Regions from separate parts of the Streptomyces sp. NPDC054975 genome, predicted to be linked through region 1. Evidence: riboswitches for the same ligand, from Rfam matches in the RefSeq annotation. Region 1 holds a riboswitch; each other region holds the start of a gene.
What was found. A riboswitch is a leader RNA that binds a small molecule or an ion and turns the genes downstream of it on or off. The one in region 1 is predicted to bind cobalamin.
Positions count from the first base shown of each region.

Region 1 (5,367 bases):
GCGCCGCACCGGCAAGGCACTCGGCGAGGCGGAGTCCGTGACGCGGCAGGACCTGGCGTCGGCGCTGGCCGCCGGGGTCGAGGCCGTCGGCCGGCTCGGCGGGGCCCAGGTCGGCGACAAGACGATGCTGGACGCGCTCGTGCCCGCGGCGGAGGCGCTCGGCGACTCCTTCGCCGCCGCCCGGGACGCGGCCGAGCGCGGCGCCCTCGCGACCGTACCCCTCCAGGCACGCAAGGGCAGGGCGAGCTATCTGGGTGAGCGTTCCATCGGGCACCAGGACCCCGGCGCGACGTCGTCGGCGCTGCTGATCGCCGCGCTCGCGGAGGTGGCCGCCGCATGACCGGCCAGGTGGGCATCGTGCTGGTCTCGCACAGCGCGGCCGTGGCCGACGCCGTCGCCGCCCTGGCCCAGGGGCTCGCGGGCGGCGGGGCGACCGCGCCGGTCGCCGCCGCCGGAGGCGCTCCCGACGGGGGTCTGGGCACCAGCTCCGAGCGGATCGTGGAAGCAGCGAAGGCGGTCGACGGCGGTGCCGGGGTGGCCCTCCTCGTCGACCTCGGCAGCGCCGTCCTGACGGTCAAGGCGCTCCTCGCCGAGGGTGACGAACTGCCGGAGGGGGCGCGCCTCGTGGACGCCCCGTTCGTCGAGGGCGCGGTCGCCGCGCTCGTCACGGCGAGCGCCGGCGGGGACCTGGACGCGGTGACGGCAGCGGCGCAGGAGGCGTACACGTACCGGAAGGAGTGAGCGCGCACGAGAGGGGACGGGGGCGGGCGGGGGGCGCGCGGGAGATCCGTCACACACCGTCCGGGAGCGCACCCGTGTTGTGATGTAGCTGGTCAACCCACTAATGTCACAGCGCCTTGGTGTACGGGAAACCGGTGCGGTACCGGTGCGGCCCTCGCCACTGTGATCGGGAAGTCCGGCTCCATCCCCCTGGGGGGAAGCCACTGGACCGCCGCGGGAGACCGCGGCGGTGTGGGAAGGCGGAGCCGCGGCGGCATGACCCGTCAGCCAGGAGACCGGCCAAGGTGCGTTGTCCATCCACGAGGTGCTGGAGAGGGTCTCCCAACCATGCATATAGCCGAGGGGTATCTGCCCCCTGTGCACGCGGCCGCCTGGGGCGTCGCGTCCGCTCCCTTCGTCGTCCACGGCGTCCGCGCGCTGACCCGCGAGGTCAAGGCCAACCCCGAGTCCACCCTGCTGCTGGGCGCGTCCGGCGCGTTCACGTTCGTCCTGTCCGCTCTCAAGATCCCGTCCGTGACGGGCAGTTGCTCGCACCCGACCGGTACGGGCCTGGGCGCGATCCTGTTCCGTCCGCCGGTGATGGCGGTCCTCGGCACGATCACGCTGCTGTTCCAGGCGCTGCTGCTCGCGCACGGCGGGCTCACCACGCTCGGCGCCAATGTGTTCTCGATGGCGATCGTCGGGCCGTGGGCCGGATTCGGTACGTACTGGCTGCTGCGCCGCTTCGACGTGCCGCTCATGGTGAGTGTGTTCTTCGGCGCGTTCGTCGCCGACCTGTCGACGTACTGCGTGACCAGCGTCCAGCTCGCGCTGGCCTTCCCCGACCCGGGCAGCGGTGTGGCCGGGGCGCTCGCCAAGTTCGGCGGGATCTTCGCCGTGACGCAGCTGCCGCTCGCGGTCAGCGAGGGTCTGCTGACCGTGCTCGTCATGCGGCTGCTCACCCAGTCCAGCAAGGGGGATCTGACCCGGCTCGGGATTCTGCTCCCGTCCCGTAAGAAGGCCGACACCGCGGAGGCGAGCGCCCGATGAGCCGGAACGCGAAGATCAACTCCCTGATTCTGCTCGTCGTCGCGGCTCTGGCGGTGCTGCCGCTGGTCCTGGGCCTCGGCGACCACAAGGAGGAACCGTTCACCGGAGCCGACGGCGAGGCGGAGGCGGCGATCACGGAGATCGCTCCCGACTACGAACCGTGGTTCAGCCCGCTCTACGAGCCCGCCTCCGGTGAGATCGAGTCGGCCCTCTTCGCCCTTCAGGCGGCACTCGGCGCCGGCGTGCTGGCGTACTACTTCGGCGTGCACAGGGGCCGCAAGCAGGGCGAGGCCCGGGCCGAGGCGAAGGCGCTGCAGTCGGCGTCGGACGACACGTAACCGCCGGTGCTGCCGATCGACGCGGCGGCGCACAGCAGTCGCTGGCGCCGCCGTCATCCGTGCGAGAAGGCCGTGCTCGGCTTCGGCCTGACGCTGTGCGCGGTCTGTCTGCCGCCGTGGCCCGGTGCCGTTCTGGTCGCGGCGGCCACCCTGGTCGTCCTTCTCGGTCCGGCGGGGGTGCCGGGGCGTCAGCTGTGGCGCGCGTTCCGTATCCCACTGGGCTTCTGTGTGACCGGGGCGATCCCGCTGCTGTTCGAGGTGGGAGGGGACCGGGGACTCGTCGTGCTCGCGCAGGACGGGCCGGTCCACGCCGGTGAGCTGCTGCTGCGGACGTCGTCCGCGTCCCTGGGCGTGCTGCTGTTCGCCTTCACCACGCCCGTGTCCGATGTCCTGCCGCGCCTGGTGCGGGCCGGGGTCCCGGCGCCCGTGGTGGATGTGGCGTTGGTGATGTACCGGATCAGCTTTCTTCTTCTGGATGCGATATCCAAAATCCGACAGGCGCAGGCGGCCCGGCTGGGGCTGACCACGCGGGCGGCGACCTGGCGTTCGCTCGCCGGGCTCGGCGCCACGGCGTTCGTCCGCGCCTTCGACCGGGCGCAGCGTCTGCAGACCGGGCTGGCGGGGCGGGGGTACGACGGGACGCTGCGGGTCCTGGTGCCCGAGGCCGCGATCTCGGGCCGCTTCCTCGCCTCGACGGCGGGCCTGCTCGCCGGGCTCGTCGCCCTCACTCTCGTACTGGAAAGGTCCCTGCCGTGAGCCCCGCACCCCCTGTCGTGGAACTGCTGAAGGCCACGTTCGCCTACGAGGACGGGCCGGTGGTCCTGGACGGCATCGACTTCGCCGTCCCGGAGGGCCGGGCGCTGGCCCTGCTCGGCCGCAACGGCGGCGGCAAGACGACGCTGCTGCGGCTGCTCAGCGGGGGCCTGCGCTGCGACAGCGGGGTCCTGCGGCTCGACGGCACGGAGGTGTCGTACGACCGGAAGGGGCTGACCCGTCTGCGGACGACCGTGCAGCTGGTCGTCCAGGACCCGGACGACCAGCTGTTCGCGGCGTCGGTCGGGCAGGACGTGTCGTTCGGGCCGATGAACCTGGGTCTGCCGGAGGAGGAGGTACGACTCCGGGTCCGCGAGGCCCTTGAGGCGCTGGACATCGTCGCGCTGGAGGACCGGCCGACGCATCTGCTGTCGTACGGCCAGCGGAAGCGGGCGGCGATCGCCGGGGCGGTGGCGATGCGCCCCCGGGTCCTCATCATGGACGAGCCGACGGCGGGGCTCGACCCGCACGGCCAGGAGCGCCTTCTTGAGGTGCTCGGCCGGTTGCGGGACGCGGGCACGACGGTCGTGATGGCGACCCACGACGTCGACCTGGCCCTGCGCTGGGCGGACGAGGCGGCGGTTCTCACCCCGGACGGGCTGCGGACGGGACCGATCGAGACCCTGCTCGCCGACGACGCCCTCCTCGACGCGGCCCGCCTGCGCCGCCCCTGGGGCATGGCGGTGACCCGCCTCCTACGCGCCCACGGCCTCCTCGCCCCAGAGACGCCCGGCCCACGCACCGCGGAGGACCTGACGGCGTGGACTGCCCACTCCCGCCAGGGGCAGACCTGATGGCCCCGGGGGGCGGGCTCACTGCTTGTCAGCTGGTTCAAGCCGCTCGGTCGGTCCGGCGAAGGCCAGAAACAAGGAACGGGAACTGAGCAGCCACACTCCGTCGACCTTGACGAACGTGTCCTCATAGTGGCCCACCTGTGTAGGGGCCCGTGGGGGCACGAAGCCGTCCGTGTATCCATCGACACGGTAGGTCGTGAAGTAAGTGGTCGCCGTCGCTGTGGCCTCGGAGGTGACGGTGACCAGGATGTTCGTGCATATCCGGCGCGAGAGCCGGTCCGCGGGCCGACCGGCGAAATACGACCGCAGCGCGTCACGGCCCTGAATCCGGCGGTCACCTTCCGCCCACTCCCAGACCCCGTCATCCGTGAACAGTTCAGCCACCTCACCCGGATTGCCGAGGTCCAGCTTGTGGACGAACTCGACGATGAGGCGCTCGCAAGCTCGCTCAGCAACCAGACGGTCCGTGGGATCAAGGGCTTCCGCAGTCATCCACCTGTCCTATCAGCGTGGCCAGAGGCACCGCGACAGCTTTCTGATCTGACGCGCGCACACACGCAGTGACCGGTCCGTCGAACGACGACGCACCCGCCCCCTCAGGCACCCCCCGCCCGCACGGCAGGCCCGGCGGTGCTTCGCAACGTCGCGCAGATCACGCTCGTGCCGTTATGCAACTTGTTGCACAACGGTGTGGGAGTCGTCTACAACAGTCATGACGACCCTGCGCGAGGAGGCGCCCCCCATGACCCCGACCCCGTACCCGCACCTGCTGAGCCCGCTCGACCTCGGGTTCACCACCCTGGCCAACCGGGTGCTCATGGGCTCCATGCACGTCGGTCTCGAAGAGACCGAGAACGGGTTCGAGCGCATGGCCGCCTTCTACGCCGAGCGCGCCCGCGGTGGCGTCGGGCTCATCGTGACCGGCGGGATCGCCCCCAACGAGGCCGGCCGGCCCTGGGACGGCGGGGCCAAGCTGACCACGGAGGAGGAGGTCGCCGAGCACCGGCTCATCACCGACGCCGTGCACGCCGAGGGCGGGCGGATCGCGATGCAGATCCTGCACTTCGGCCGGTACGCCTACCACCCCGGGCTCGTCGCCCCCAGCGCGATCCAGGCGCCGATCAGCCCCTTCGTACCCAACGAGCTGACCGACGCCGAGGTCGAGCAGACCGTCGAGGACTACGCGCGCTGCGCCGAGCTCGCCAAGGCCGCCGGGTACGACGGCATCGAGGTCATGGGCTCCGAGGGCTACCTCATCAACGAGTTCATCGCGGCCGCCACCAACCACCGCACGGACCGCTGGGGCGGCAGCTACGCGAACCGGGTGCGCTTCCCGCTGGAGATCGTCCGCCGGATCCGCGAGCAGGTCGGCGAGAACTTCATCGTCATCTACCGTCTCTCGATGCTGGACCTGGTCCCGGGCGGCTCGACCCTGGAGGAGGTCGTCTCCCTCGCCAAGGAGATCGAGGCGGCCGGCGCGACCATCATCAACACCGGCATCGGCTGGCACGAGGCCCGGATCCCGACGATCGCGACCTCCGTGCCGCGCGGCGCCTACACCTGGGTCACGAAGAAGCTGATGGGCTCGGTCTCCATCCCGCTGGTCACCAGCAACCGCATCAACACCCCCGAGGTCGCCGAGCAGATCCTCG
Region 1 is NZ_JBSGWV010000013.1:38,444-43,810, forward strand. Features, by position in the region: gene dhaL (dihydroxyacetone kinase subunit DhaL) at 1-340, shown strand, start outside; gene ACWF79_RS15235 (PTS-dependent dihydroxyacetone kinase phosphotransferase subunit DhaM) at 337-741, shown strand; cobalamin riboswitch at 842-1,039, shown strand; gene ACWF79_RS15240 (energy-coupling factor ABC transporter permease) at 1,069-1,770, shown strand; gene ACWF79_RS15245 (energy-coupling factor ABC transporter substrate-binding protein) at 1,767-2,108, shown strand; gene cbiQ (cobalt ECF transporter T component CbiQ) at 2,115-2,864, shown strand; gene ACWF79_RS15255 (ATP-binding cassette domain-containing protein) at 2,861-3,715, shown strand; gene ACWF79_RS15260 (nuclear transport factor 2 family protein) at 3,734-4,207, opposite strand; gene ACWF79_RS15265 (oxidoreductase) at 4,458-5,367, shown strand, end outside.

Region 2 (5,367 bases), on a different contig from region 1:
GACATCCCGGAATGCGTGTCCCCACAGTCCCCCGGTTCGCTCCCGAGACGCTCCCCGCCGCACACGCGGGCGACGACGTCGCCGCCCCGACCGACCCGGACGCCCGCGAGAGCGTCGTGGCCGCAGTCCGTACGGCCCTGCCCGAGCACCGGTACGACCAGAGCGAGCTCACGGAGCTGATCGGTGACCTCTGCCTCGCCCCGGGAGCGGACCGCGCCCTGCTGCGGCGGCTGCACGGCGCCTCCGGCGTGCGGACCCGGCACCTCGCCCTCCCGCTCGACCGGTACGCCGCCATGCGGGACTTCGGCGAGGCCAACGCCGCGTGGATGGCCGCCGGCCTGGAACTCGGTGAACGGGCACTGGCGTCCGCGCTCGAAGCCGCCGGGCTCTCTCCCTCGGACGTCGACCTCCTGGTGTGCACGTCCATCACCGGAATCGCCGCGCCGTCGCTCGACGCCCGGCTCGCGTCACGCATGGGCATGCGGCCGGACGTCAAGCGGATCCCCGTCTTCGGTCTCGGATGCGTGGCGGGAGCCGCCGGTCTCGCCCGGCTCCACGACTACCTGCGCGGCCATCGCGGCGACGTGGCCGTGCTGCTCAGCGTGGAACTGTGCTCGCTCACCCTGCAGCAGCGCGACGACTCACCGGCCAACCTCGTCGCCGGTGCCCTCTTCGGCGACGGCGCGGCGGCGGTCGTCGCGCACACCGCTCACGCGGACGACCGCCGGCCCGGCCGGCCGACGGTGGTGGCCACCCGCAGCCTCCTCTACCCGGACACCGAGCACCTGCTGGGCTGGGCGATCGGGGCGGGAGGGTTCCGCCCGGTGGTGGACGCGGGCATCCCCGACGTCGTCACGGCCCGGATCGGGCCGGACCTCCGGGCCTTCCTCACCGCCCATGGCCTGGTCCCCGACGACATCGGGGTCTGGCTCTGCCATCCCGGGGGCCCGCGGATCCTCACGGCCGTGGCCCACACCTTGGACCTCCCGGAGAGAGCCCTCGACTCCGCCCGCCGGGCCTTGGCCGCCTCGGGGAACATGTCCTCCGCCTCGGTGCTGCGGATCCTGGAGGACGTCACCACCGGCCACCCTCCGCCGCCGGGTTCGTGGGGGCTGATGATGGCGATGGGCCCCGGCTTCTGTGTCGAGTTCGTCCTGCTGCGCTGGTGAGGAAGCCCCGATCATGCTCTGGTACACCCTGCTCCTGGCGGCCGTCGCCGCGGAACGCCTCGTCGAACTCGTCGTCGCGCGACGCAACGCGGCCTGGACCTTCGCCCGTCTCGGAGTCGAGTACGGCCGTGGTCACTACCCGGTCATGGTGGCCCTGCACACGGCTCTCCTCGCGAGCTGTCTGATCGAGCCCTGGCTGACGGACCGGCCGTTCCTGCCGCTTCTCGGCTGGACCATGGTGGCCGTCGTCGTCCTGGCCCAGGCGCTGCGCTGGTGGTGCGTCATGACCCTGGGGCCGTACTGGAACACGCGTGTCATCGTCGTCCCGGGCGCGCGTCTCGTGCAGGCCGGGCCCTACCGCTTCGCGCGCCACCCGAACTACGTCGCGGTCGTCGCCGAGATCGCGGCGCTGCCCCTGGTGCACTCCGCGTGGCTGACCGCCGTCGTGTTCACCGTGGCCAACGCCCTGTTGCTCGCCGTCCGCGTCCGGTGCGAGAACGCCGCCCTGGGCCGGGCGATCGCGGCGTGACCCGCACGCACGACCTGCTGATCGCGGGCGGCGGTCCGGCGGGACTGGCCACCGCGCTCCACGCCGTGCGGGCGGGGTTCGACGTCGTGGTGGCGGAACCGCGCGCGATGCCCGTCGACAAGGCCTGCGGGGAGGGGCTGATGCCCGGGGCCGTCAGGGAACTGCGCGCGTTGGGACTGGACGTGCCCGGCCGGCCGATCGCCGGCATCCGTTACCGGCAGGGCCCGCACCACGCCCAGGCCGAGTTCCGGCACGGCTCCGGCCTGGGAGTGCGGCGCACCGCCCTGCACGCAGCCCTGCACACGGCCGTCCTCGCCGCCGGAGTTCCCGTCCTGCCGCTGCGCGTGCGGGACGTGCGCCAGGACGCCGAGGGCGTCCTGGACAGCGCCACGGGAGTGCGCGCCGACTGGCTGGTCGCCGCCGACGGGCTGCACTCGCCGGTGCGGCGTTCGCTCGGCCTCGGGGTGCCCGACGCGGGCACCCCGCGTTACGGGCTCCGCCGGCACTACGCCGTGGCGCCGCCTTCCCCGTACGTCGAGGTCCATTGGGGGCCTTACGGTGAGGCGTACGTGACCCCGCTCGGACCACAGCTCCTGGGCGTCGCGCTCCTGACCTCCCGTCGCGCCCCGTTCGACGAGCAGCTGACCGGCTTTCCCGAACTCGCCGCCACACTGCCCCGGCAGGCCGCGGTCGGCGATGTGCGCGGTGCGGGTCCCCTCCGCCAGAAGGTACGTACACGCGTCCACGGGCGCGTCCTGCTCGTGGGCGACGCCGCCGGATACGTCGACGCGCTGACCGGCGAGGGTGTCTCCCTGGCTCTCGCCGGTGCCAGGGTGCTGATCGACCAGCTGCGCCGCGGCTCGCCCGGGGCGTACGAGGCCGCGTGGCAGCAAGCGACCTTCCGGCACAGGCTGCTGACCGACTGCCTGGTGCGGGCTCGCCAACAGCCCTGGCTGGCAGAGAGGATCGTGCCGGCCGCGGCCCGGCTTCCCTTCGTCTTCACCCTCGCGGTGAACGCTCTCGCCTGATGGCGGCGCACCGCCGGGAGCGCGATAAGCTGCCAACGCCCCGCGGGGGAAGTCCGGTCGAAGTCCGGCGCTGACCCGCAACGGTAGGCGGAGTGACGAACCTGTACGCAGGTCCGCGCACCCGTGAGCCCGATTACCCGCGGCGGTGAAGGCTCCTGACAGCTCGCCGTGGACTGCGAGAGGGCGCTGCGCCGGACGTACCGCGTCGTCGGCTGCTCCCTGACGTGTGGCACGGCCCAAGGCGAAGGCGACCCGCCGTGGCCCTACCCGTCGAACAGAGCGGCATCGCCGCGCCGCCGGACGCCCCTCGCACGGGAACCGGGCCTGCCCCGCCACGGCGCGTCCCCCTGCCGCCTCTTCTCGTCGCCCTGTGCGCCGCGCTGGTGCTCTCCCTCGCCTGCGGGGCGGGGATCGGGGCTTCGGGTCTCTCCTGGGGCGAGGTGCTCCATCACCTCCGGGCCGGGCTGACGGGTGGAGCGATCACCCCCGACGAGGTGTCGGCGTACACCATCGTCTGGGAACTGCGCTTCCCACGCGCCCTGTTGGCCGCGGTCGTCGGCGCGGGACTCTCGGCCGTCGGGGTCGCCGTGCAGGCGATGGTCCGCAACGCGCTCGCCGATCCGTTCGTCCTCGGCATCTCGTCGGGCGCCGCTGTCGGAGCCAACGCCGTCCTGCTCTTCGGCGCGCTGGGCGCGCTCGGCATCTGGGCGCTGTCCACGGCCGCGTTCCTCTCCGCGCTCCTCGCCATGGTGCTGGTGTACGCGATCGCCCGCACCGCTCGCGGTCTGACCCCGATGCGGCTGGTCCTCACGGGCAGCGCGATGTACTACGGCTTCTCGGCCGTCACCACGTTCATGGTCTTCGCGGCCGAGCACGGCGAGGCCGCCCGCTCCGCGATGATGTGGATGCTCGGCAGCCTCGGCGGGGCCGACTGGGCCTCCCTGCCCATCGCCGCGGGCGCCGTGCTCGCCGGCCTCGTCCGCCTCGCGCTGTCGGCACGCCGACTGAACGCGCTCGCCATGGGCGACGAGACGGCGGCCGCCCTGGGCGTGGACGCGGGGTGGCTGCGCAAGGAGCTCTTCGTGGTCTCCGCGGCCGTCACCGGCGCCGTGGTCGCCGTCAGCGGTGCCATCGGCTTCGTCGGGCTGATGGTTCCCCACGGCGTACGCATGCTGGTCGGCGCCGACCACCGGCGGGTGCTGGCCGTCGCACCTCTCGTGGGCGCGGTGCTGATGATCTGGGTGGACATCCTCTCCCGCGTCGTGATGGCACCGACGGAACTTCCCGTGGGCGTGCTCACCGCGGTGATCGGCGTGCCGTGCTTCGTCCTGCTGATGAGACACCGGTCGTACAGCTTCGGAGGCTCCTGATGAGGATCGACATCGACGACCTGACCGTGGCGCTCGCGGGCGCGAAGCTCGTGGAGGACGTCACTCTGCGGGCGGGCGAAGGCGAGCTCGTCGGGCTGGTCGGACCCAACGGCAGCGGGAAGTCCAGCCTGCTGCGGTGCGTCTACCGGGCGCTGCGCCCGACGGCCGGCACGGTCCGGCTGGACGGGCAGGATCTGCACGCCATGAGCGCGCGGGAGGGCGCCCGGCGCCTGGCCGCCCTTCCCCAGGAGTCCGTCGCCGAGTTCGACTTCACGGTCACCGAGGTCGTGGCGATGGGGCGGTTGCCGCACCAGAGCGCGGCCGCCCGCACCACGGCCGAGGACCGGCAGACGTGCGAGGCCGCGTTGGCACGGGTCGGCGCAGGCCACCTCGCCGACCGCGGCTTCCTCACGCTCTCGGGCGGGGAGAAGCAACGGGTCCTGATCGCCCGCGCCCTGGCCCAGCAACCGCAGGTGCTCGTCCTCGACGAACCCACCAACCACCTCGACATCGCCCAGCAGTTGGAGGTGCTGTCCCTGGTACGGGACAGCCGGATCACGGTGCTCACCGCACTCCACGACCTCAACCTCGCCGCCGTCCACTGCGACCTGCTGTACGTGATCCAGCGCGGCCGGATCGTCGCCTCCGGCGCTCCGCACGAGGTACTGACACCCGAACTGCTGGCCGGGGTCTTCGGCGTACGGGCGCACCGCGTGCCGCACCCCGAATCCGGGGCCCCGCAACTGCTCTTCGACCGTCTCCCGCCCGCCCTTCCCACCTCGTGAGGAACACGTCATGCGCTCTCTTCCACGCCCCGCCACCCTCCTGCTCGCCACGGCTCTCGCGCTCAGCGGCTGCGGTGCCGAGGTCACCTCGCAGGGCAGCGGGGAGGGCGCGGCCAAGGCAGCCGGCCACTACCCCGTGACCATCGACAACTGCGGCGAGAAGAAGACCTACGACGCCGCACCCAAGCGGGTGGTCACCAATGACGTCGGCATCACGGAGATCATGTTCGCGCTCGGCCTGGAGGACCGCATGGCGGGCTACGTCATGCCCGACGACAAGGGAGATCTCGACTCCGTCCCCTGGAAGGACGCCTACGGGAAGACCACCTGGCTGTCGAAGAAGACGATCAACAAGGAGCTGGTCCTCGACTCCCGCGCCGACCTGGTCTTCGCGGGCTGGAACTACGGCTTCAACGAGGGGGAGGGGTTCACCCCCGCGGAGCTGAAGAGTGTGGGCGTCGGCTCGTACGTGCTGACCGAGTCGTG
Region 2 is NZ_JBSGWV010000010.1:43,326-48,692, reverse strand. Features, by position in the region: gene ACWF79_RS13065 (UbiA family prenyltransferase) at 1-5, opposite strand, end outside; gene ACWF79_RS13060 (type III polyketide synthase) at 12-1,169, shown strand; gene ACWF79_RS13055 (isoprenylcysteine carboxyl methyltransferase family protein) at 1,183-1,698, shown strand; gene ACWF79_RS13050 (NAD(P)/FAD-dependent oxidoreductase) at 1,695-2,726, shown strand; cobalamin riboswitch at 2,750-2,886, shown strand; gene ACWF79_RS13045 (FecCD family ABC transporter permease) at 2,984-4,096, shown strand; gene ACWF79_RS13040 (ABC transporter ATP-binding protein) at 4,096-4,881, shown strand; gene ACWF79_RS13035 (ABC transporter substrate-binding protein) at 4,892-5,367, shown strand, end outside.
Region 2: it holds a riboswitch for cobalamin, as region 1 does, so the genes downstream of both, ACWF79_RS13045 (FecCD family ABC transporter permease) here and ACWF79_RS15240 (energy-coupling factor ABC transporter permease) in region 1, are expected to answer to the same signal.

Region 3 (5,367 bases), on a different contig from region 1:
GCCGAGCTTCTTCAGCTCGTCCACGAGGTACGCGTTGACCTGGAGGAACTCACCGCTCAGCGTCTCGCGCTTGAACAGGTTGGAGACCTGCGGCTCGATGCACTCGTACACGCCCGCGATCGAGGCGATCGTCGCCGTCGGCGCGATGGCGAGCAGCAGGCTGTTGCGCATGCCGACGCTCGCGATCCGCTCGCGCAGCGCGGCCCAGCGCTCGGGCCAGTTGAGCTCGACGTCGTAGTGGTCGGGGTGCAGGACACCGCGCGCGGCGCGGGTCTTGTCCCAGGCCGGCACCGGGCCGTTGCGCTCGGCGAGGTCGGCGGAGGCCTCGTACGCGGCGAGCATGATCCGCTCGGCGATACGGGTGGACAGCGCACGCGCCTCGGGGGAGTCGAACGGCAGCTTCAGCTGGAAGAAGACGTCCTGGAGGCCCATCGCGCCCAGGCCCACCGGGCGCCAGCGGGCGTTGGAGCGGCCGGCCTGCTCGGTCGGGTAGAAGTTGATGTCCACGACCCGGTCGAGGAAGGTGACGGCCGTACGGACGGTCTCGTCCAGCCGGTCCCAGTCGATGTCGCCGCCGGTGACGAAGGCACCCAGGTTGACCGAGCCCAGGTTGCAGACCGCCGTCTCGCCGTCGTCCGTGACCTCCAGGATCTCCGTGCAGAGGTTGGAGGAGTGGACCGTGTGGCCCGGCTCGGCGGTCTGGTTGGCCGTACGGTTCGAGGCGTCCTTGAAGGTCATCCAGCCGTTGCCGGTCTGGGCCAGGGTCCGCATCATCCGGCCGTACAGGTCACGGGCCGGCATGGTCTTGCGGGCCAGGCCCTTCGCCTCGGCGGCGCGGTACGCGGCGTCGAACTCCTCGCCCCACAGGTCGACGAGCTCGGGCACGTCCGCCGGGGAGAACAGCGACCACTCGGCGTCGGCGTTGACCCGGCGCATGAACTCGTCCGGGATCCAGTGCGCGAGGTTCAGGTTGTGCGTACGCCGGGCGTCCTCACCGGTGTTGTCCCGCAGCTCCAGGAACTCCTCGATGTCCGCGTGCCAGGTCTCCAGGTAGACCGCGGCCGCGCCCTTGCGCCGCCCGCCCTGGTTCACGGCCGCCACCGAGGCGTCCAGCGTCTTCAGGAACGGCACGATGCCGTTGGAGTGCCCGTTGGTGCCGCGGATCAGCGAACCGCGGGCGCGGACGCGGGAGTACGACAGGCCGATGCCGCCCGCGTGCTTCGAGAGGCGCGCGACCTGGTGGTACCGGTCGTAGATGGAGTCCAGCTCGTCCTGCGGGGAGTCCAGCAGGTAGCAGGAGGACATCTGAGGGTGGCGGGTGCCGGAGTTGAAGAGCGTGGGGGAGGAGGGCAGGTAGTCCAGCCGGCTCATCAGCCCGTACAGCGCGGCGACCTCGTCCAGCGCGCGGGTGGAGTCGTTCTCCGCGAGACCGCAGGCCACCCGGAGCATGAAGTGCTGCGGGGTCTCGATCACCTTGCGGGTGATCGGGTGGCGCAGGAGGTAGCGCGAGTAGAGGGTGCGCAGACCGAAGTAGCCGAAGCGGTCGTCCGCGGCGTCGTCGACGAGCGCGTCGAGGCGCTCGGCGTGCAGCGTGACGAAGTCGGCCGTGCGGTCGGCGATCAGGCCCTCGCGGTGCCCCACGGCGACCGAGGCGGAGAAGCGGACCGAGCCCTGGGAGGCGGCCTCGTCCGCGATCGTGATCGTCAGCAACCGGGCGGCGAGCCGGGAGTAGGCGGGGTCCTCGGCGATGAGACCCGCGGCCGCCTCGGTGGCCAGCTCGCGCAGCTCCGCCTCGTCCGAACCGGCGTTGCGGCCGCGCAGCGCGGCGGCGGCGACCTTGCCGGGGTCGGTGTCGGGGAGGTCGGCGGTGAGGTGGGTCAGGGTCCGCAGAAGCACGGTCCCGGGTCCGTCGCTCTCGTTACCGTCGCTCTCGATCGCTGCGGCCGGATCGGCGGGCGCGATGGTCACGTGGGGCTCTCCCTCGCTCGGCTCGGGGCCGGGCGGAGGGAGGCGGGCAGCGGCCATCCCCGTACGCAGGGCTGCGCCGCGCCGCGGCCCACTCCGCGAGGCCCGGACGTCTGTGGCACCCGGAACGGAAGGACCGGGCGCGCTGTCGGCAGGTCTTCGGACTGACCGGACGGACGAAGCCGTCAAAAGCACACCGTTGCGGGACAGTTCCGGATTCGCACCGGATTCCCCTGCGACGACAGCGAGGTCGAGCATACATGTGGGGGGCGCCGCTCGTGGCACCCCCCACATGTTGTGTCGCGTCGCGTCACAGCTCCAGGGCGTAGGTGAGCAGCGGGACTATGTCCGGTATCGGCGACCAGTCCCGTTCCGGGGTGCGTACGAATCCCATCCGCTCGTACACGCGGTGGGCGGCGGCCATTTCGGGGTCGGTCGAGAGCACGATCCGGACACAGCCGGGCAGCGCCCGGGCCCGCTCCACGCACGCCCGGACCAGTGCCTCGCCGATGCCCCGGCCGCGCGCGTCGGGGGCGACCACCAGCATCCGGAACTCGGCCTCGTCGGCCCGCGCCACGTCCGCCCAGCGCGTGCCGCCCCGCACGAAGGTGACGCCGCCGAGGATCCGGCCCGCGCCGTCGTCGGCGACGAGCACCTCGGCCTCCGCGGCCCGACCGGCGACGTCCGCGAGGACGGGCAGATAGGGGTCCTCCGCGCCGAAGAACAGCAGCCCGTCGCCCAGGTAGGTCCCCGCCGTCAGTTCGCCGAGCGTCTCGTACTCCTCGGGCCGTACCGCCCTGATCGTGATGTCCATGGCCCGAGTCTGCCCGGAGGCACGGCGAAGGGCCCGTGGATTTCCGCTCGGAAACCCCGGGCCCTTCGCGTGGTGCGCTACGGCGTCAGTGCGTGCTCGCGCCGAGCTTCGGCATCTCGGTCTCGACGCCCGGGTCGCCGGCGTCCGCCGTGTAGTCCGACGGCGAGGTCTCGTCCACGCCCTCCGGCGCCTTGACGGCCTTCAGGACGAAGGTCAGGACGACGGTGACGACGACGTTGATCACGAAGGCGGTGAGGCCGATGTAGCCGATCTCGCCGATGCCCGGGATCTCGGCGGACGAGCCGCCGAAGTGCTTCTGGGTCGGGCTGGCCACGCCGTACGCCGCCGCCGTGCCGTAGACCATGCCGACCGCCCAGCCGGCGAGCAGCGCCCAGCGGTGGAACCAGCGGGTGAACAGGCCGCCGACCAGGGCCGGGAGGGTCTGCAGGATCCAGATGCCGCCGAGCAGCTGGAAGTTGATGGCGACCGTCTTGTCCATGGTGAGGACGAAGGCCAGCGCGCCGACCTTGACCAGCAGCGACACCAGCTTGGACACCTTGGTCTCCTGCTCCGGCGTGGCGTCCGGCTTCAGGAAGTCCTTGTAGATGTTCCGGGTGAAGAGGTTGGCGGCGGCGATCGACATGATCGCGGCCGGCACCAGGGCGCCGATGCCGATGGCGGCGAAGGCCACGCCCGCGAACCAGTCCGGGAACATGGTCTCGAACAGCTGCGGGATCGCCAGCTGACCGTTGGAGACCTTGACCCCGGCGGCGATCGCCATGAAGCCGAGCAGCGCGAGCAGACCCAGCATCAGTGAGTACAGCGGCAGGATCGTGGTGTTGCGGCGGATCACGTCACGGCTGCGCGAGGAGAGCGTCGCCGTGATCGAGTGCGGGTACATGAAGAGCGCGAGCGCCGAGCCGAGCGCGAGCGTCGCGTAGCCCCACTGACCCATCTCGCCCGGCACCAGCGCGCCACGCGGCTTGTCGGTCGCCGGGTTGACCGTCGCGTACGCCTCGCCGGCCTTGGCGAAGATCTCGTCGAAGCCGCCCAGCTTGATCGGGATGTAGATGATCGCCACCGCGATGACGATGTAGATCAGGGTGTCCTTGACGAAGGCGATGAGCGCCGGGGCGCGCAGACCCGAGGAGTAGGTGTACGCGGCGAGGACACCGAAGGCGATGAGCAGCGGCAGGTCCTTGATGAACCAGTGCGTGTTCTCCCCGCCGCCCACGCCCATCACGTCCAGGACGGCCTGGATGCCGACGAGCTGGAGCGCGATGTACGGCATGGTCGCGAGGATGCCGGTGAGGGCGACCGCGAGGGACAGGCCCTTGGAGCCGAAGCGGCCGCGGACGAAGTCCGAGGTGGTGACGTACCCGTGCTTGTGCGACACCGACCAGAGGCGGGGCAGGAAGGTGAAGATCAGCGGGTAGACCAGGATCGTGTAGGGCACGGCGAAGAAGCCGGCCGCGCCTGCCGCGTAGATCGCCGCGGGGACGGCGACGAAGGTGTACGCGGTGTAGAGGTCGCCGCCCAGCAGGAACCAGGTGACCCAGGTGCCGAACGACCGCCCGCCGAGGCCCCATTCGTCGAGGCTGTTCTCGTTCTCGGCCCTGCGCCAGCGCGAGGCGAGGAAGCCCATGACCGTGACGGCCAGGAAGAAGAATATGAAGACGGCGAGTGCGACGCCGTTCACGCCGTCCTTCATCGCGACGCACCTGCCTTCCGGGCGCGCTGGTCACGCTGCCAGAGCTTGTACGCGACCATCGTCAGCGCGGTCGAGATGAGCACCCACGCCATCTGGTACCAGTAGAAGAACGGGATGCCGATGAAGGTCGGCTCGACCTTCGCGTACGAACTCACCCAGAGCATCGCCACGAACGGGGCGAACAGGCAGAGCGCCACGACGACCCGTAGGGGTGTGACGGTTGGTTGTCTTCCCTGCGACTCTTCCGACATACGGCGAACCATCCCCTCACTGATCACCTGTGTAATGCGCAGGAAATCTAGGGGACGGTTTCGCTGTATGGAACCCCCGTCCGAATAACGGACAGGGGGTGTGCGGTCTTTTGTCAGCCGTTGGGGCGCTTGAGCCTGGCAACGAACTTGTATCGATCGCCGCGGTACACCGAACGTACCCACTCGACGGGCTCGCCCTGGGCGTCCAGCGAGTGGCGGGAGAGCATCAGCATCGGCAGGCCCACGTCCGTACCGAGCAGGCCGGCCTCGCGCGGGGTGGCGAGCGAGGTCTCGATGGTCTCCTCGGCCTCGGCGAGGTGCACGTCGTACACCTCGGCGAGCGCGGTGTAGAGCGAGGTGTACTTCACCAGCGAACGGCGCAGCGCCGGGAAGCGCTTGGCCGAAAGGTGCGTGGTCTCGATCGCCATCGGCTCGCCGCTCGCCAGCCGCAGCCGCTCGATCCGCAGGACGCGCCCGCCGGGGGAGATGTCGAGCAGCCCGGCGAGGGTGTCGTCGGCGGTCACGTAGCCGATGTCGAGCAACTGGGAGGTGGGCTCCAGGCCCTGGGCGCGCATGTCCTCGGTGTAGGAGGTGAGCTGCAGCGCCTGCGAGACCTTGGGCTTGGC
Region 3 is NZ_JBSGWV010000074.1:5,318-10,684, reverse strand. Features, by position in the region: gene ACWF79_RS33000 (ribonucleoside-diphosphate reductase subunit alpha) at 1-1,968, opposite strand, end outside; cobalamin riboswitch at 2,099-2,223, opposite strand; gene ACWF79_RS32995 (GNAT family N-acetyltransferase) at 2,276-2,779, opposite strand; gene mctP (monocarboxylate uptake permease MctP) at 2,865-4,490, opposite strand; gene ACWF79_RS32985 (DUF3311 domain-containing protein) at 4,487-4,741, opposite strand; gene ACWF79_RS32980 (GntR family transcriptional regulator) at 4,855-5,367, opposite strand, start outside.
Region 3: it holds a riboswitch for cobalamin, as region 1 does, so the genes downstream of both, ACWF79_RS33000 (ribonucleoside-diphosphate reductase subunit alpha) here and ACWF79_RS15240 (energy-coupling factor ABC transporter permease) in region 1, are expected to answer to the same signal.